4 regions of the Terasakiella sediminum genome follow, and region 3 is predicted to be linked to each of the others. Evidence: predicted binding sites of a transcription regulator. Region 3 holds the regulator's gene; each other region holds the start of a gene.

Region 1 (4,990 bases), on a different contig from region 3:
TACGTTTTTGCAGAATTGGCACGTCCTCAGGCGGTAATTCCACCCCAAGGTCCCCACGTGCAACCATAACAGCATCAGCCAACGAAACGATTTCTTCCAGGTCTTCAATGGCAGAAGGTTTTTCCAGTTTGGCAATGATTGAAGCTTTCTTGCCGATGATCTTGCGCGCTTCACGGATATCATCCGCTTTCTGCACAAACGACAAGGCAACCCAGTCCACACCAATGGACAGGCCAAACTTCAGATCCGTCATGTCTTTTTCAGTCAGCGCTGATAGAGGCAGAACGGCATCTGGAACGTTAACGCCTTTGCGATCACTTAATGTGCCATCCACCATCACTTCGGTTTCAGCAAAATCATTACCGCATTCCAGAACCTTAAGACGCATCTTGCCGTCATCCAGCAAAAGCATCATGCCCGGTTCCAGAACTTCGAAAATTTCAGGGTGCGGCAATGGCGCACGCGTCACATCACCTGGTTCGTCTGTCAAGTCGAGACGAAAACGACGCCCCATGCCCAACAAAGCAGATCCATCCTTAAAGGTCCCTAATCGTAATTTGGGTCCCTGCAGGTCCATCATGATACCGATTGGTCGTCCCTGTTCTTTCTCCACATCACGGATTGCATCATAGCGATCCTTATGATCTTCATGGCTGCCATGGGAGAAGTTCAGGCGGAAGACGTCAGCGCCAGCCTTAAACAACTGTTCGATACGCACGCGGGTGGAACTGGCCGGGCCGAGCGTTGCGATAATTTTTGCATTACGTGATCTTTTCATAAACTCAAGCATAGCGAGATGTGTTTAGATTTCCACAATATTTTCATGCTACACTAACAAAAATCACCAATCTTCACAGAGTTGTCACACAGAATTTAAATGTTTGAGTCCTTACAAAAACGCCTGCTGGGCAAAGCCTTGGGCAAAGAACCTGAAAAAAAACGCCGCCCTAAGAAAAAACAGACCGACTATCGAAGCGAGTCGGGCTTGGCACTTGATGACGCCATTTCCAAGCTGGAAGGCAGTGGTCAGAAGATGGATGACCTGCTTTCCCAAAATGAAGAACTACTCGCCCAGGTCAAAGCAGAAGCCGCCAAGAAAATGACACCGGAACGCCGGGCGTTAATTGAATCGGCGCAACGGGTACGAAAACAGCAGGCAAAAATACTGGAAGATTTGGATGATGAGACACGGGCGAAGCTTTATTTGACGGCGTTAAGGGCGTTTATGGGAAAGAAGTGACCCCCCTTCTCTTGTCATCACTTACAAATCCCGTGGCTTCACAAAGCCTTTCAACTCCCCACTTCTGATCGATACGTCCGCCCAGTCTTTGACATCAAACTGTAAATGCGCGCAAGCCGCAGTCGGATATTTATAAAGCATATCCTGCATCGCCTCACTTTCTGCTGGCTTGGAAAGGGCCGCTGCAAAATCTTCTATCCCCGGGTTATGTGCAATCAGCATAAGCGTTTCCACATCTGCCTCCACTGCCTGCACCAGCCCCATCATAGTCACGTGTGATGCCATATAGAGATCACGTGTCAATTCAACCCTGATGGGATGGGGATAGACTTTCAAGAGGTACCCCAATGTTTCACGCGTGCGCTGTGCGGTAGAACAAAAGATACAGTCAGGCAGGTTGACATTTTCGCTTAAATAGACAGCCATTTTTTCTGCCGCCTGATTACCCCGACCATTGAGCGGACGGTCAAAATCAATCAATTCAGGGTTAGCCCAACTGGATTTGGCGTGGCGCAATAACAGAAGATTTTTCATAAGGTTACCTTTGCAATTTACTGCAATAATTTGCTATACAGTAAGCCACTATCATAAAAGTTTCATCTTTTTAGATTACACCGCATATATTCGAGACCTATATAAACCGAACATATCCTGTTTGCGGCGCTGATTTCTGATTCAAAGGGGGCATCATCACATGAATGCACAAACACAAAAACAAGCACTCCCAAGCACCATATCCATGGACTCCCCGGATCGATTTATTAACCGTGAAATTTCCTGGCTGTCGTTCAATACACGTGTATTGGAAGAAGCCGATAATGAACATCACCCGCTCCTGGAACGCCTGCGCTTCCTTTCGATCTCTGCGGCCAACCTGGATGAATTTTACATGGTGCGCGTTGCAGGTCTGAACGGTCAGGTTCATGCCGGTGTAAAAACGCTCAGCTATGATGGCCTCAACCCGGCACAACAGCTGGATCAAATTCATGAGGCCGCCAACAAACTGGTAATGGGTCAGCAGGAACAATATCGCAAGCTGCGCGCCTTGTTGCTGAAAGAGGGCATCAAGGTTTTGAAAAGCCAGGATGTGCCCAAACGCGACATCACCTGGCTGGAAGAACATTTCATTCAACAGATTTTCCCATCGCTAACGCCACTGGCAATTGACCCGGCGCACCCCTTCCCGTTCATTCCGAACCTGGGGCTTGCGATGATGTTCTCCCTTGAATCCACGATTGATCAGCAACCGCTGAAAGCCATGGTACCGCTGCCGCAGATGCTGCCGCGCTTTATCCGCCTGCCGGACTATGGCAAGACCATCCGCTTCATGCCAATGGAACAAGTGATTGACTTGTTCCTGGACCGTCTATTCCCGAACTATAAAGTGATTTCTTCCGGTCTGTTTAAAGTCATCCGTGACAGCGAGATGGAAATCGACGAAGAAGCCGAAGATCTGGTACGCACCTTCGAAAGCGCACTGAAACGCCGTCGTCGAGGGTCTGTCATTCGTTTGTCAATTGATTCTGAAATGTCAGAAGACCTGCGTGATCTGGTAATCGATGAGCTCAACGTGGATATGGAAGACTGCTTCGTTCTGGACGGACTGCTGGGTCTGGCAGATACGAAAGAACTGATCGCGGATGAACGCCCTGATCTACAATTCAAGCCCTATAACGTGCGCTTCCCGGAGCGTATCCGTGACTTTGGCGGCGATTGTTTTGCCGCCATTCGCAAAAAAGACTTTGTGGTTCATCATCCTTACGAAAGCTTTGATGCAGTTGTGCAGTTTGTCTTGCAGGCTGCGCGTGATCCAAATGTAGTTGCAATCAAACAGACGCTTTATCGCACCTCCAACAATTCCCCCATCATTAAGGCCCTGATGGAAGCGGCCGAAGCGGGAAAATCTGTCACAGCAATGGTGGAACTGAAAGCGCGCTTTGACGAAGAAGCCAACATTCGCTGGGCACGTGATCTGGAACGTGCCGGCGCCCAAGTGGTCTATGGCTTCGTTGATAAAAAGACACACGCCAAAATTAACCTTGTGGTGCGCCGCGAAGGTGAAAAACTGCGCTCATACGTTCACTTGGGCACTGGCAACTATCACCCGATTACGGCCAAGATTTATACTGACCTGTCTTTCTTCTCGTGTGATCCCGGTATTTGTCGAGATGCGACCAAGCTATTCAACTATATGACGGGCTATGCCGAACCTGAAAAAATGGAAAAAATGGAATATTCGCCACTGACCTTGCGCGACACCATTATTGACGGCATTAATAATGAGATCAAAAACGCCAAGGCCAAAAAGCCAGCGGCTGTCTGGGCGAAGATGAATTCGGTCGTGGACCCAAAAATCATCGATGCGCTTTATGAAGCCTCCCAAGCCGGCGTACAGGTTGACTTGGTGATCCGTGGCATTTGCTGCCTGCGCCCAGGTGTGCCGGGTCTTTCTGAAAACATCCGGGTGAAGAGCGTGGTTGGTCGTTTCCTTGAACATTCCCGCATCGTCTGTTTTGGCAACGGTGGCAAGCTGCCGAACCCGAAAGCAAAGATTTACATTTCTTCTGCGGACTGGATGCCGCGTAACCTGGATCGCCGTGTAGAAACCCTGATCCCGATTGAGACAGAAACCGTTCACCGTCAAATTCTGGATCAGATCATGCTGGCGAACCTGAAGGACGAAGCCCAAAGCTGGGTCCTAAAAGCCGATGGATCGTTTGATCGCGTTGAAGCTGATGAAACCGGGTTCTCGTGTCACAACTACTTCATGACCAACCCAAGCCTGTCTGGTCGTGGATCAGCCCTGAAGAAAAAAGGCAGAAGTCTAAAGAAGTTGATGTTAGACTAAGTCTATGGATTATACGCTTAAGTCCGATCAAAAGGGCCGCTTGACCGCAATCGTCGACATCGGGTCCAATACCGTGCGCCTTGTGGTGTTTCATGGTCCCGCCCGTATCCCCCTGCCCGTTTTTAACGAAAAGGTACAATGCCGCCTTGGTCTGGGAATTGATGATACAGGCCTTTTGAACCCGCAAGGGGTCGAACTGGCCTATGAGACCCTCAATCGCTTTATGAAGCTGATTGAGGTCATGGGGGTTGATAACGTCAATCTGCTGGCAACGGCGGCCGTGCGTGAAGCAAGCGATGGCCCTGCCTTTGTGGCAGAAATCAAAAAACGTTTTGGTGCTGACGTGCGCGTGCTTAGTGGTGAAGAAGAAGCAAAGCTGGCAGCCTTCGGTATCTTAAGCGGCCTACCCCATGCCGATGGCCTGCTGGGCGACATGGGTGGCGCAAGCTTTGATCTGGTTGGTCTGGATCATGGCGTATTCGACAAACATGACACAACGCCCCTTGGGCACCTTCGGATCAGTGATGGAGACCGGACGTCCATCCCTGACATGCGAAAATTCATCCGCAATAAATTAACACCATTAAAATGGCTATCAGACATGAAGGGCCGTCCATTTTATGCCGTCGGCGGATCGTTACGTGCTGTTGCGCGGCTGCTCATGCATCAGACCGACTATCCACTGCATGTCATTGATAATTATACACTGAGCCATAGTGACGTAACCCGTCTTTTAGATGAGGCTGCTAAACTGGATCAGGATAAGCTTTTCTCAGTCCCCGACGTTTCCAAAAAACGTCTGGAAACCTTGCCTTCTGCCATTGCTTTGCTCCAGGAAGTGCTGGAGATCGTTCAGCCATCCGAACTTGTCTTTTCCGGCTATTCCATGCGTGAAGGCCAGT
Region 2 (4,990 bases), on a different contig from region 3:
AAAAATAAATTGTTTCATTTCGGGCACACCTCCCCTATGGATTTACCCAATTTCCGATGATAAGTTGTGAACCATGAACAAGCCAAAAAAACGCCGCGATAACCGTCAAAATCGCAATACGCCATCCAAACGCAAAACTGCCGATGGAATCGCAAAGCAACATACTCCCCGCACGCCAACAGAGCGCCCAAAGGGACCGCCCTGGCTTTATGGGCGTCATGCGGTTATCGGTGCACTTGCCAACCCCAAACGCAACTGCCACCGTCTTTTGGTCACCGCTGACTTTCTAAAAACCCACGGGGAGGAATTAAGAGCGGCTGTTGATTCGGTTGATCGCAAACGCCCCGATGCAGAAGTGATGGACCGACGCGACATCGAAGATATGCTGCAAGGTGCCGTCCATCAGGGTGTCGCCCTGCAGGCTGATCCACTGGCGCGTGAAAATCTGGAAGATATCTTGGGTGATCTGGCAGAAAACACATTGATCGTTGCCCTTGATCAGGCAACAGACCCGCAAAACATCGGTGCAGTACTGCGCTCTGCGGCTGGCTTTGGTGCGATCGCCGTTGTTATCCCCGACAAAAACGCCCCCGAAGTCACCGGTGCCATGGCCAAAGCCGCTTGTGGCGCCTTGGAGCGCATCTCCTTTATTCGTGTGACCAACCTGTCACGTGCAATGGAAGATTTGAAAGAAGCTGGGTTCTGGAGTGTGGGGCTGGATGGCTATGCCGAAATGCCCCTGTCCAAAGTCGATATGACAGGCAAAACCCTGTTGGTTATGGGATCAGAAGGCACCGGCCTTCGCCGTCTGACAAAAGAGAAATGTGATTTTCTAGCAAAAATTCCGATTTCTCAAGCCGTAGAAAGCCTCAATCTGTCCAATGCAACTGCCGTTGCCCTATATGAAATCGCACGTCAGCGAGAAAGTTAATTGGCAAAATAAGTCTCGTAAAGACCGTCTATAAAAATGGATGATTTCAGCCGTGACAGACAGTTGTCAAGATCGCGCAAGAAAGCTTTGCGGTCTGTAATGTTTTTCGAGCGCTTGGACACAGTGGCAAAGTAGTTCTTCGCCCGGATGGGCTTACCCGACAGTTTAATCTGATCCAGGGCGTTTTCCAGTTTGGCAACGGCACTAAAGGCCCCCATCCCGATCACGGCCACATCAATATGCCCCTGAATGAGACGTAGCAGCAGGCCACGTTCATTGGAAAAATGCGACACACCATGCTGCGCATTAAATTGCTGAAATTCATCAGACACCTTCAAGCCCAGCAAAGTGCCCACTTTCAGGCCAATCAGATCCTTCATTTCTGTATACTTAAAATCAGAATCTGCCCGGACAAACACACCGTAGCCATCATACAACAACGGAACCTCTGAATATTCCAGCCAGTCTTCCCGCCCCTTTCGATGGCTGAAAACCCAAAGATCAAGGCTGCCATCGCGCATCAGCTGCATCGCCCGTTTCATTGATGTCGCCACATGCTTGACCTTGATCTGATCCTCATCAAAGCATTTTTGCAGCATATCCATGGCATAGCCCTGTCCGCTCACCTGATTTTCTGCCTTGATAAAATAAGGCATCCATTCCAGGTCCGGCATATTTATTTGTGAAATATCATGGGCATGGGTGCGCTCTGCCCCAACAAGGGCAAACATCAAAAACAAACAGAAACGCCACAAAGATTGAATCATAATTACCGCTTCGAAAAAACTGATCCTGTTTTTATAAAGAACTCATCGCAAAGCGTAAAGAAAACATGATTTCGGCGCATTTTTCATGATTTTTATTTATTTATTTTTTATTTAAAATCAATCACTTAATAAAAAAACAAGACCAATCGCAACTTTTTTGTAAAAAACCTCTTGCGCAACCCAAAAGCCTGCGTTAAGTTCCGCCCGCTTTCGAGGGAAAGCAACACATTAAGCCTCTATAGCTCAGTTGGTAGAGCAACTGATTTGTAATCAGTAGGTCCGCGGTTCGAGTCCGTGTGGAGGCACCAGAATTTTCAAGGACTTAGCTTTAATTAGCTAGGTCCTTTTTCTGTTTCGGGGCACAAATGCACGACCTCAAGGTTTATCCCCCCTCCTGACCGAGACAAGATCACTAACTGAAAATCAATTCAGTTGTTCACCAATAACTGGACGCGATCACTTGAAAAGCTGGTAATCCCGTATTCAATTGGTTGGCCGACCACATCAACATCCACGCTTTCAGTTTGCAAAATGGGTTTGTTTTTGGCCTGTTTAAGCAAGGTTGCGATATTTGCAGTTGGCAACTGTGCGATGATGCGGGTGTATTTTCTTGTGTAATCCCGGATATCATAGTGTTTGAAACTTTCGGTAAGGGATTTTGTTTCTTCGAATATCTTTTCAATCCCTTTAAAACGATCAGCAGGCAAATAACTGACGGAATGTCCGAGCGGAATATCGTCGGCAACACTGATGGATTCCAGACGCACAACCGGCGTTGCGATTTTGATTTCCAGATTTTTAGCAACTGTCTTTGATGCTTTTTCGACGCTGGCCTTGATCAACAGTTTGTCTGGCAAACGATGGCGACCGGACACCGTTTGGGAGAAGCGGGTGCGAGTCCCCAGTGGATAATCCAGCACAGCTTCCTGAACAAACGTGCCGCGTCCCTGTTCGACGCGTGTGACATTGGATTCTGTCAGGGCGGCTATGGCGCTTCTGACCGTATGGCGATTCACCTCAAATCGGGCGGCCAATTCCTTTTCCGTCGGTAATTTTTCTCCCGGTTTGAACATGCCTTGCGCAATATCTCTGAGAAGCTGTCGTTCAATTTGCTTCCAGATCGCTTCGCCTTTTTCCCATTCCATAATCATGCCCCCAAATCAGCGTCACAAAACCTTCACCAACTGACAATTGCCAAGCTGATGGAGAAAACATATAACAAGAAAAGATATAGATGTCTAGATAAATATTGAATTTGTCGAAAGGAGAAACTGGTGAGTAACACACAGCAGACCAATGACGCCGCCCTTCAACAGCGCCAGCATTGGATTTCGATTTTAGCGCGCTCTTCAGCCGAAGAACTGCAATCTTTCTGGGACGGCCTTTCCCTGACCCAAAGCTATCGCCCCTTGCGCCAGCCGGAAACCGGATTGCTTATGGTGCGTGCCCGCGCAGGCGGTGTCGGCCAGCGCTTTAACCTGGGTGAAACGACGGTGACACGTTGTTCCGTCAGTCTGGAAAGCGGTGAAATCGGCCATTCTTACGTTACAGGCCGTGACAAGCGTCATGCCGAACTGGCTGCCGCCTTTGATGGATTGCTACAAAACCCGGACTGGCATACCCGCGTCATGGAAGATGTTGTCTCTGTCATCGAACGCCGCTTGAAAGAAACGCGCAAAACACGCGAAGCCAAAGTGGCTTCCACAAAAGTTGATTTCTTCACCATGGTACGAGGAGAAGACGCATGACCATCAGCGCCGAAACAGTAAATGGTTTCAACCTTGCGGGTTTTCAAAACCCAACCTTTGACGCAACCGAGGTTTTCCGTTGCGCCATGGACGCGATGGCACGTCCCGGCCAAATCCAGGACATGAAGGCCCTGTGCGCGTATCCAGACAGCCTGAATACACCGTCTGCCGCCTTGTTGCTGGCACTGGCCGATATGGAAACCAACATCTGGCTGTCCCCGGAACTGGATAGCGTGCAGGCCCGTGACTTCCTGGCCTTTCACACGGGATGTCGCATTGTGGAAGACCCGGCCCAGTGTCAGTTCGCCCTTATTGATGCACAAACATCCGTTGATGTTTTAAAACCGCTTACAATCGGGTCTGCAGAATTCCCGGATCGTTCAGCCACCGTGATTGTCAGCGTTTCAAGCCTCAGCAATGAAAACAGCCTCACCCTGACAGGCCCTGGGATTCAGGACACACAGTCCCTGAGCGTGGAACCTCTGCCCAAAGATTTCTGGGTCTGGTTTGCCAATAACCGCCCGACTTTCCCTTGCGGTGTGGACGTGATTTTTGCTTCTGAAAACCAAATTTGTGCCGTTCCCAGAACCGTGAAAGTGGAGGGCTGATTATGTATGTTGCTGTAAAGGGTGGCGAAAAAGCCATCGAAAATGCCCATAAACTTCTGGCGGAAGACCGCCGGGGTAACAAGGACGTCGACGAACTGCAGACCAAGCAGATTTCCGAACAGCTTGGGTTAGCCGTCAGCCGGGTCATGGCCGAAGGCTCGCTTTATGATAAAGAGCTATGTTCCCTTGCCATCAAGCAGGCACGTGGGGACATGATCGAAGCGATCTTTCTGATCCGCGCCTATCGCACCACCCTGCCCCGCTTTGCCTATAGCAAACCGCTCGATACATCGGCCATGCAGATCGATCGTCGAATTTCGTCAACCTACAAGGATTTGCCCGGTGGTCAGGTGTTGGGTCCAACGTTTGACTATACCCATCGCCTGATCGACTTCGGTTTGAATGAAGAAAGCGATGAAGCTCCGACCGCAAATCTATCTGAAACGCCGATGGACATCGACATGCCACGGGTTCTGGATAACCTTTTAAACAACGAAGGACTTATCCAGCAGGAACCGGTACATGAAGACGAAGAAAATCAGCCAGTGGGGGATTTGACCCGTGAACCCCTGGATTTCCCGGCAGATCGTGATATCCGCCTGCAGAACTTGGCGCGTGGTGATGAAGGATTTGTTCTGGCCCTTGGCTATTCCACCCAGCGCGGCTATGCCCGCAACCACGCCTTTGTCGGTGAAATTCGCTTCGGAAATGCCAATCTGGTGATTGAACCGGAAGAACTGGGCTTCCCCATTGATATCGGGGAAATTGAACTGACCGAATGTGAAACGGTCAACCAATTCCAGGGGTCCAAAAAAGAACCACCACAATTTACACGTGGCTACGGCCTCGCTTTCGGGCAGAACGAACGCAAGGTCATTTCCATGGCCCTTGTAGATCGGTCCCTGCGCGCGCGCGAAATGGGCGAAGATGTGGTCG
Region 3 (4,990 bases):
TTTTGCTGCGCGCTCAGATCGGTATGGTTTTCCAAAAGCCAAACCCGTTCCCGAAATCCATTTATGACAACGTAGCTTACGGACCGCGTTTGCATGGGATCGGCAATTCTAAATCCGAAATGGATGAAATTGTTGAAACCAGCCTGGAAAAAGTTGGTCTTCTTAAAGAGGTCAAAGACCGCTTGCTGGAGCCTGGTACAGGCCTTTCCGGTGGTCAGCAACAGCGTCTGTGTATCGCACGCGCTATTGCCGTTGACCCGGAAGTTCTGCTGATGGATGAACCCTGTTCTGCCCTTGATCCGATTGCGACAGCAAAGATTGAGGAACTGATCGACGAACTGCGTGGGTCTTACACCATCGTCATCGTGACGCACTCCATGCAGCAAGCTGCCCGTGTTTCTCAACAAACTGCTTTCTTCCACCTGGGTAACCTCGTGGAATATGGCGAAACAGAACAAATCTTTACTTCACCACAGGATGAGCGCACCAAAGGCTACATCACTGGTCGTTTCGGATAAGGTTGATAAATGAATACCGTAGAACATACAGTTAAATCTTACGATTCTGAACTGACACACCTGGATAATGCAATTGCCCGTATGGGCGGTTTGTCTGAATCTCTACTTGGTCGTTCTTCAGAAGCACTGGTAAAACGCGATACAGCATTGGCGGCTGATGTCATCCACGATGACATTAAGGTCGATGAGCTGGAAATGGAAATTAATTCAGAAGTCACTCGTATCCTGGCCCTGCGCCAACCAGTGGCAGATGACCTTCGTGCTGTAATCGCTGCACTTAAGACATCATCTGATCTGGAACGTATTGGTGACTTGTCCAAAAATATCGCCAAACGCACCATCACGTTGTCAAACGCCACGCCAATCGGTGCGGTACATACGATTGCGCGTATGGCGTCCCTCGTTCAATCCATGATCCACAATGTGCTGGATGCTTACATTGAACGTGACGAACGCAAGGCCATGGATATCCGTCAGCAGGATGAAGTTGTTGATCAGCTGCACACCAGTCTGTTCCGTGAACTTCTGACATACATGATGGAAGACCCGCGTAACATCACCCCTTGTACACACCTTCTGTTCATCGCCAAAAACGTTGAACGTGCAGGTGATCACGCAACAAACATTGCTGAAAACGTGCACTTTCTTGTGACAGGTGAGCATCCGGAAGAAGAACGTCCAAAAGACGATGATGCCAGTTTTGAAGGCCTGGAGGGTTAAGAGCTATGAACCCTCTCGTACTGGTCGTTGAAGACGAACCACCCTTGGCTGAACTTGTTCGCTATAATCTCGAAAAAGAAAATTTCCGCGCCATGTGCGTTGGGGATGGCGAAGAAGCCATGCTGTTGGTGGAAGAAGAAGAACCTGATCTGGTTATTCTGGACTGGATGCTGCCGGGCTTAAGCGGTATCGAAGTTTGCCGTCGCCTGCGTGATCGCAAAACAACCAAGTCCCTGCCGATCATCATGCTGACAGCACGCGGTGAAGAAAGTGATCGCATCCGTGGTCTGGACAGTGGCGCTGATGATTATATCGTCAAGCCGTTCTCCCCCAATGAACTGGTGGCACGTGCAAAAGCGGTTCTGCGTCGTTCCAGCCCGGCTTTAAGTGAAGACAAGCTTACCTATGAAGATATTTCCATGGATTTGTCTGAACATAAAGTCCTGCGTGATGAAACACCGATCCATTTGGGCCCAACAGAATATCGCTTGCTGCGTGTTCTGATGGAACGTCCCGGTCGGGTATTCTCTCGCGAACAGCTGCTGGATAAGGTCTGGGGCCGCGACATTCATGTTGAGGTCCGCACCGTTGATGTTCACATCCGTCGCTTGCGCAAAGCCCTTGGCGTTGACGACAAACCGGATTTCATCCGTACGGTCCGTGCCGCTGGATATTCATTGGACTCCACTGTCTAATCCATGCATAGTCTGCGCATGATCAGCACAGGCAAAAAAATATGAACCCCCGTGATTTCCTGCAGGCGCTCTGTGTCGTGGTGATCTGGGGGTTTAATTTTGCGGCCATCAAATTGACGGTCACAGAAATTCCACCGCTTACTCTGACGGTTATCCGCTTTGGGGTAACAGCCTTAATCCTGCTGCCGTTTTTCCGGTTATCCCTAAGTCAGATTAAACAGGTCATTCCGGTCGCCCTTGTTTTAGGCGTGGGTCACTTTGGATTGTTCTTTGTCGGACTGCGTGGTGCAGATGCCGCAACCGTCGCCTTGCTGTTGCAGTTGGGGGTGCCCTTCAGCTCTATCCTTGCCGCCATTTTCTTTGCAGATAAGCTCGGTTTTAAACGCTCCGTCGGGATGGCCTTGGCCTTTGGTGGTGCAGGCTTTTTGGCAGGCGAACCCCAGGGTGGCACCATCATCGCGATCATCAGTGTAATCGTCTGTGCCTTCTGCTGGGCCTGGGCGAACATCTTGATTAAAAGGCTAAAAGATATTCCACCATTGGCTATTATGGGATGGATGGGGTTGCTGGCGATCCCTTTCATCGCAGCCATGTCTTATGCGTGGGAGACAGACCAGATTCAGGCTATCGAAAATGCTTCGCTGCGTGCATGGGTATTGCTAGGTTATACCATCCTTGGCTCATCGGTCTTTGCTTATCATCTTTGGTACAGCCTGATTGATCGCCTGGATGTAAACCAGATTGTTCCCTTTACCTTGCTTGCCCCCATGATTGGCGTAGGGGCAGGGGTATTGTTGCTGGGTGAACCCTTTACCATCTATAAAATTCTAGGGGCCCTGATGACAATTTCCGGTGTTGGCATTATTCTCTTTAGAGAGACTTTGAAAAAGAAACAAACAAAGGCAGGATAAACCGTTGGACGCCATACTGGATCACGAAAGTACCATCAGATTATCTGTTTTCGGCATACTCTTTGTCGTTATGGCCTTGCTGGAAACTTTCAAGCCACGGCGTAAACGCAATCATAAACGCGTAGAACGCTGGTTCTCAAACCTTGGCATTCTGGTCCTGGGCGCGATCTTTGCCCGTATTCTTTTGCCCTGGGTTCCGGTAAGTGTTGCTATTTATGCTCAGGCCAACGGCATAGGTCTATTGCAAGCTATCAATGTCCCGGACTTGCCTTTCATTCTGATAGGTGTTCTATTGCTGGACTTCATGATCTATGTGCAGCATGTGTTGATGCATAAGGTGCCAATCTTGTGGCGGCTGCATCGCTTGCATCATGCTGATCTGGATTATGACGTCACAACGGGCATTCGCTTTCACCCGATCGAGATTATTCTGTCCCTGCTTTATAAAATGGGGTTGATCCTGGTGTTGGGTGTTGATCCTATTTCAGTGGTATTGTTTGAGGTCATTCTGAACGGCATGGCCATGTTCAATCATGCAAATTTCAGATTGCCACTTGGCCTGGATCGTATTTTGCGTCTGGTCTTTGTGACACCGGATATGCACCGGGTTCACCATTCCAGCATTCAGCGTGAAACCGACAGCAATTATGGTTTTAACATCAGCCTGTGGGATCGAATTTGCCGTACCTATGTCGCCCAACCGGAAAAAGGTCATGACGATATGACCATCGGGCTGGACTATTTCCGTGACAATTCCCAACTGCGCCTTGACCAGATGTTGCTACAGCCATTTAAGCGGGCAGATAAATGATTTATCTCTTTACTGATTTTGGTGTTACTGGTCCTTACATGGGCCAAATGCGCGCTCATATTCAGGCCAACGCACCAGACGAGACCATTGTTGATCTAATGGTCGATGTCCCGGCGTTCAACATTACCACTGCTGCGGGATTATTGGCCGGTTTGGTCGAAAACATGCCTGCTGGCGGCGTTTATGTCTGCGTCGTAGACCCCGGTGTGGGTAGCAATCGAAAGCCGATTTGCATCCACACCCAAGGGCGTTGGTTTGTGGGGCCGGACAACGGCCTGTTTTCAACCCTAATGCAAGTGGACACCGCTGCGGTAGTTTACGAAATCACATGGCGACCCGAAAAGCTTTCACGCTCCTTCCATGGCCGTGATTTATTTGGCCCTGTCGCCGCCCGCATTGCACAAGGACACACTCAGGACATTCAGCCCATCGCGCGCACAGAATTAATTCTGCTCCCTTTAACCAAACAGAAACCCCATATCAGTTATATTGATGTTTATGGAAATTGTTGGACCACGTTGCGTAAAAATGATGTCACGACGGATCAAACATTTTCGTTAAATGGATTGATGGTTTCTTATGGGCGTGTGTTCGCTGACACAGCAGTGGGGGAAACCTTTTGGTACTATAACTCGTCAGGATTTGTTGAGTTTGCGATCAATCAAGGAAATTGCGCTGATCTTAATAAGGTCAAACTTGGCGATAAAGTCCTGATAAACCAAGGTATAGATGCACATAATTAAAAAACGGGCTTGTTAGGATGTGTTAAATCTGTACTAATAGAATATATACATAAGAATAATAAAGGCTGGTTTTTAAAACTTGGATTTAGAATGACTTTTGCTGTTAAATTTTGGGGCGTTCGCGGATCGATTGCCTGCCCATCCCCAGAGCATGTAGAATATGGCGGCAATACAAGCTGCATTGAAGTGATTGCGGGTACGCAACGCTTTATTCTTGATGCAGGTACGGGCATTCGCAATCTCGGTCAGGAACTCCTTAAAAACGGCCATAAACACTCTCACCTTTTACTGACCCATACCCATTGGGATCACATCAACGGTTTTCCATTTTTTACACCTGCCTATGTGCCGGGGAACAGTTTTCACGTGATGGCGGGGCATTTGATGGATATTGGTGGTATTCGCCAGGTTCTGGCCAGTCAGATGGCAAACCCAACCTTTCCGGTTCCTATGGAAGTCATGCAGGCAGATCTGACCTTTGAAGATTTCCGGGCAGGAGACAATTTCTCTGTGGAAGGCGTTAAAGTTAAAACGGCCCCCCTGCATCACCCCAATGGTGCGACGGGTTATCGCATTGAACATGAAGGCAAGG
Region 4 (4,990 bases), on a different contig from region 3:
ACCACGGCACAATGTTTTCAGAAGACAGAATGCCGAAAGGAATAGAACAAACGATGCTCAGCGCCGTACCCCAGATCGCGATCTGAACCGTAATCCAGATTTCCCCCATATACATCTTCCATTGCGACATGTCAGGTGGGAAGAAGCCGGAGGCAAACTGGCTCATATTCTCCGCATTTTCGATCAAGGCCAGAGGGCGCATGTCCGCCCCTTCCCAGGAAGCTGCCAAAAGGCAGAAAACAATGGCCCACATCAAAATGTTGGACACAGATCGTTTCATATCCGTTGCGGGGACTGCAGCAGCATGCGGCGTGTGTGTTGCGCTATTCATCTTGAAAAATCCGAAACTATAAAAAAGGAATTAATGAATTTTGATAAGGAAAACGGCACTCCTGTAATTGGAGTGCCGCATCCGAAAGGCGTCAGTCTTATTGAGCTGCAACCATGATGGCCAGGTCAGCCAGCTTCTTGTCGATTGCTGTCAGTTTGGTCATTTTGTCTTTTTTGTCCAAACCTTCGTTCTTTTCGATTTTCAGCTTGTTTTTAAACAGGGCAAGCTGGCGAACCGGGTAAAGCTGTGTGTTGTTGCTTTCCATGAACAGGCCCTGACCGTCAGAGATACCGCCCAGAACTTTCTTGGCGTGTGCAACGTCACCGATACGGCCATAGCCCAGGAAGAAGGCCTTGATTTTGGACTTCAGTTCTTTGGACATATCTTTGCGATAAACCATTGGGTCAGACGGGATCAGTGGTGACGTCCAGATAACCTTGATGTTTTTGGCAGCATCAGGGGCTTTGATTTTGGAGCGACCGATTTGCTCGGAATTGTTAGCCGCAACATGAACTTGCTTGTGTGCAACAGACATCAGGTTTGTTTCGTGGTTAGCGTTGCGCACTGTTTTGAAGCAAGACTTTGGATCAACGTTGTTTTGCGCAAACACATAGTAAGAAGGCACCAGGAAGCCGGACGTGGAGTTTGGATCACCGATACCGAAGTTCAGGGACTTGTCACATTTGAAGACATCTTCCAGCTTGTTGATGTGCTTGTTGTCAACGTGCGTGATGATGTGAGAGTAGTAACCTTGTGAACCGTCAGCTTTGGATGTTTGTGCGAAAACTTCTCCGCCGGAACGATCAACAGCTTCGATACCGGATTTGTTACCAAACCAGGCCAAGTGAACTTTACCGAAACGCATGGCTTCGATCACACCAGCGTAATCAGGGGCGAAGAAAGCGTTCACCTTCATGCCAAGTTGTGATTCCATATCCTTCATCAACGGCAACCACTGTTCTTTCAGGTTGGAAGTCGATTCAGTCGAGATGATACCGAAGTTCAGTTCTTTCGGGTCTTCTTTCAAAGCTTTGAAAGTCATGTCTGCTTGAGCCTGACCAGCTACCATAGCTGTGACTGCGATAGCGGCAGATGCAAGAAGTTTACGAAACATTGAGCTATACTCCTGTTAGCGTCATAGATTTTTGATAAAATGTAGAGGTAAAAATTCCGAAGATCAGGCAGTTGCAAGGGCGACAGCACCTTCGGGGAAATAGTCTTTTGCAGGTTCTTCCTGCTTATCGTTGCCGTACAGTTCCAGCGTATGATCGCCGTACAGCTGCTTTAGAAATTCCGGTGTCAGTTGTTCTGATGCACCGTCAAAAACGATTTGACCATCACGCATCGCAATGGTGCGTGGGCAGTATTGAAGGGCATAATCGACCTGATGAAGCGACACCAGCACGGTAACCTGGTCTTCCTGATTAACCCGTTGCAACGTATCCATCACTTTGCGTGAAGAGGCTGGATCAAGTGATGCAATCGGCTCATCCGCCAGAATAACTTCGGCCCCTTGTGTGATGGTGCGGGCAATGGCCGCGCGCTGCTGCTGACCACCGGATAAGGTAGAAGAACGCTGCGTGGCCAGATGATCAATCCCGACACGTTGCAAAGCTTCCATGGCACGTTGCTTTTCTTCCTGCGTGAAAAGACCAAGGGAGCCACGCCAGGATGGAATTTGCCCCAGATAACCCATCAATACGTTCGTTAAAACTGATAAGCGGTTCACCAGGTTAAACTGCTGAAAGACCACGCCGATTTGGGAACGAATTTTACGAATGCCCCGGCCCTGCTTGCCATTTTTCTGCATGGTTTGTCCGAGAACTGAAATCTCACAACATCCACGATCCCCATAAACCAATCCGGCAATATGACGGATCAAGGTTGATTTACCTGAACCGGAGGCACCGATCAGGGCAACCATTTCGCCGGGTTCAATATTCAGGGATACACTATTCAGAGCTTTGTTTTTACCAAATGTCTTGTGCAGCTCTTTAACGTTGATTGCGGACATGAAAAATACCTGTTCAATGATTTTGTCTGACAGGTATCTTAGACGAAAGTCGAAGACTCAAAGATGATCGCAAATTGAAGGTTTTATTAATTCGAAAGGATAGTCCATAAACAAAGCTGTATGTTGTCTAGATGAATTCCACTAAGATGATAGGGGGCGCCTATTCAACTAGATAATTTCCTTATGCAATTGATAAATATACCAAAACGATTGAATAAATCCCATCAAACCACTTTAAAGAAACTTCAATCAAATCGTATCAATATGACAAACAGGCTCTTGAAGTCTATTCTTTCCAATATAGATGCCCATTTCTAGTTTTCAGGAAGTCTTCCAGTATGATTTCCTCCTGTTTTAAAAAACCGCGTTCAGGCAACAAACCATCGCGAACCATTTCAATGACCGAGACTACTGAAGCAGAAGTCGTCCAGGCAATCGCGGTTCGCATTTCGCCTGCCACCATAATTGGGTAATAGGAGCGAACAAATTCTTTACGCATCAGGCGGTCATCAACGGTGCCTTCTGCGGATGCATGCACATAGACCACATCGTCATTGACCGGTGGTTTAGCATGAGTCAAAATTTCTCCCGCTTTGGCACGATCTTCCCGCATCAAAAGTTCATGAAAGAAGAAATTCATCAGCTTGGCGTGCCCCGGATAGCGAATGCTTTTATAATCCAGATTTTGTGCACGCCCTAGATAAGTTTCACACATGCTGCCAAGACCACCAGATGTCGTGAAAGCTTCGAACTGCATGCCATCGATATAGATGGTCTCCAGCCATTCCATGGGAGAAACCAGTTTGATCTCCCCATCTTCAATCACTTCGCAGTCATTAAGATATTCATTCACGACCCCTTCCGGCGACCAGTTAAAAGCATATCCCAGATGGCCCGTCGGGTTTTGCGGTAACGCGCCAACACGTAATTTAATCGCACGTATTTCGTCAAACTGATCCACCAGATGCGCCCCGACAATCCCGATAAACCCCGGGGCCAAACCACATTGCGGGGCCATGATGCCTTTCGACGTTTGGCTCAATTCCAGGATCGCCTTGGTTGTCGGCACATCTTCGGTTAGATCAAAATAATGCATACCCTGCATATGAGCGACCTTTGCCACACCCAGGTTCAGGTGATAGGGCAAACAGGAGAGCAATGCATCAAAGGGTTCCATTGCTTTGGACAGTTGATTTTCATCTGCAAAATCACATTGATCCATCGCGCAGGGCAAATTCTTTGAAAGTTGGCGCAGATCAAAGCCAGTGACATCAAATCCCGCCTCATGCAGTAAAGTTGCAGCCAACGCCCCGACTTTTCCCAAACCCAAAACGGCTATTTTTTGAAAACGCATGAAAGCTCACCCTGATGAATTGATCCTGTAAGTTCTTCTTTCTTATATGGTCTTCCAATTGAGTAATTGCGAACATATTTATTATCAGGACTCAACGGGAAATGTAATGGCTATGGACCCACCCTGTGCGATGGGTTTCTCCCTGGATTTCATCCAGAATATCCACATAACGCCAGACACCGGAGGCTTCAATCACTTCCAGTTCCGTGCCCTTTGGAAGTGGCGAAAAGTCCATTTTTTCATTATTTTGACCAGGCCCCGTACGCACATTCAAATTGGCTGTTGTTTGATACACTTGCGGTTCATCTTCATGACGCCCCAACGCCATAGACCGTAAATGATCCATATCTAACGCTGGCCCCGGGTCACTTTTGCGATTTGGCGCGATATCATCATGTCCGATAATGTCCTTAATCCCGTATTTTTCAACCAGGCAAAGACAAACCTCCTGCAAGGCCTGAATTTGTTCAGAACTGTATGCATGCCAGCCCTTTTCAGGCCCACCGTTTTTATGAGCTGCGACAATCACTTCATTGTCATCAACCGGATCCCCCCAGGTGGTACACCATCCACTGGCACGGCGTTCCAAAATACCGGGATTATCCAATTCAATCCCGATGGAAAAACTGTTCAATCCCGTGCGACCATCCCATCGGCTTACCCCGGCATGCCAGGTCCGTTGATTAAAAGCTGCCAACTGGGAGACCTCGCCAGAACGGGCAATCACCAAATGTGCCGAAGCTTTCGCTCTTTTATCACAAAGCCAATTGATCGAACTTTTCGCACTGCGCCCGGCCGTATAATGAATGACCAGAAACTCTGGCGAGATCTGTCCCCGCTTGTTTGGCGTTTCAAAATACGGAACTGCATTTGAACTGTCATCATATAGGCGATGCTTCAAAACCTTCATTGTCTCAACCTCACTGTTGGTTCATCAAAAATGACCATAATTTCAAGCAACGGAAATATTTAATGTCGTTAGGCTAAAAGACTACCTTTAAGCGCATTTGGATGATAGAGGAAAATTATAAACTTTACGCTTAAAAACCACTTTCACGAATAAGGACAGCCCCCACCGTTTCAACAAAACGCCCAATGATGCTCTCACGACTGGCAGGCAAAGACACTGTGCCAAAGCGAATGGTCGGCAAATCATTGATGTCATCTTGAGGGCTGAGGCGAACCTTATAGACAGCTTCTGTCGGCATAAAAGTATTTTTCCCGATTTCTCTCGCCGACAAATTACCGCCAAATTTTTCGATGAGACCGGGATGTTCCACATAGGCCGTAT

What was found. Region 3 encodes PhoB, which activates phosphate uptake and scavenging genes when phosphate is short. Its sites were predicted from a motif close to TNTCATAAAACTGTCA; they were not measured.
Region 1: a site for PhoB is predicted at 1,824-1,839, ahead of RYZ26_RS13215 (RNA degradosome polyphosphate kinase). Genes of this name have one in related genera too.
Region 2: a site for PhoB is predicted at 2,863-2,878, ahead of phnF (phosphonate metabolism transcriptional regulator PhnF). Genes of this name have one in related genera too.
Region 4: a site for PhoB is predicted at 2,421-2,436, ahead of phnC (phosphonate ABC transporter ATP-binding protein). Genes of this name have one in related genera too.

Annotation. Positions count from the first base shown of each region.
Region 1 is NZ_JAWLVJ010000016.1:26,004-30,993, forward strand. It holds gene pyk (pyruvate kinase) at 1-778, opposite strand, end outside; gene RYZ26_RS13205 (hypothetical protein) at 878-1,240, shown strand; gene RYZ26_RS13210 (SixA phosphatase family protein) at 1,262-1,774, opposite strand; gene RYZ26_RS13215 (RNA degradosome polyphosphate kinase) at 1,935-4,088, shown strand; gene RYZ26_RS13220 (Ppx/GppA phosphatase family protein) at 4,093-4,990, shown strand, end outside.
Region 2 is NZ_JAWLVJ010000014.1:1,128-6,117, forward strand. It holds gene rlmB (23S rRNA (guanosine(2251)-2'-O)-methyltransferase RlmB) at 74-931, shown strand; gene RYZ26_RS12025 (substrate-binding periplasmic protein) at 928-1,698, opposite strand; tRNA gene RYZ26_RS12030 (tRNA-Thr) at 1,931-2,006, shown strand; gene phnF (phosphonate metabolism transcriptional regulator PhnF) at 2,127-2,843, opposite strand; gene phnG (phosphonate C-P lyase system protein PhnG) at 2,973-3,446, shown strand; gene phnH (phosphonate C-P lyase system protein PhnH) at 3,443-4,054, shown strand; gene RYZ26_RS12050 (carbon-phosphorus lyase complex subunit) at 4,057-4,990, shown strand, end outside.
Region 3 is NZ_JAWLVJ010000004.1:58,096-63,085, forward strand. It holds gene pstB (phosphate ABC transporter ATP-binding protein PstB) at 1-518, shown strand, start outside; gene phoU (phosphate signaling complex protein PhoU) at 528-1,238, shown strand; gene phoB (phosphate regulon transcriptional regulator PhoB) at 1,244-1,933, shown strand; gene RYZ26_RS03940 (DMT family transporter) at 1,975-2,844, shown strand; gene RYZ26_RS03945 (sterol desaturase family protein) at 2,849-3,655, shown strand; gene RYZ26_RS03950 (SAM hydrolase/SAM-dependent halogenase family protein) at 3,652-4,398, shown strand; gene RYZ26_RS03955 (MBL fold metallo-hydrolase) at 4,489-4,990, shown strand, end outside.
Region 4 is NZ_JAWLVJ010000014.1:13,926-18,915, forward strand. It holds gene phnE (phosphonate ABC transporter, permease protein PhnE) at 1-331, opposite strand, end outside; gene phnD (phosphonate ABC transporter substrate-binding protein) at 429-1,445, opposite strand; gene phnC (phosphonate ABC transporter ATP-binding protein) at 1,509-2,345, opposite strand; gene RYZ26_RS12115 (saccharopine dehydrogenase family protein) at 2,632-3,699, opposite strand; gene RYZ26_RS12120 (N-acetylmuramoyl-L-alanine amidase) at 3,791-4,609, opposite strand; gene RYZ26_RS12125 (HlyD family efflux transporter periplasmic adaptor subunit) at 4,740-4,990, opposite strand, start outside.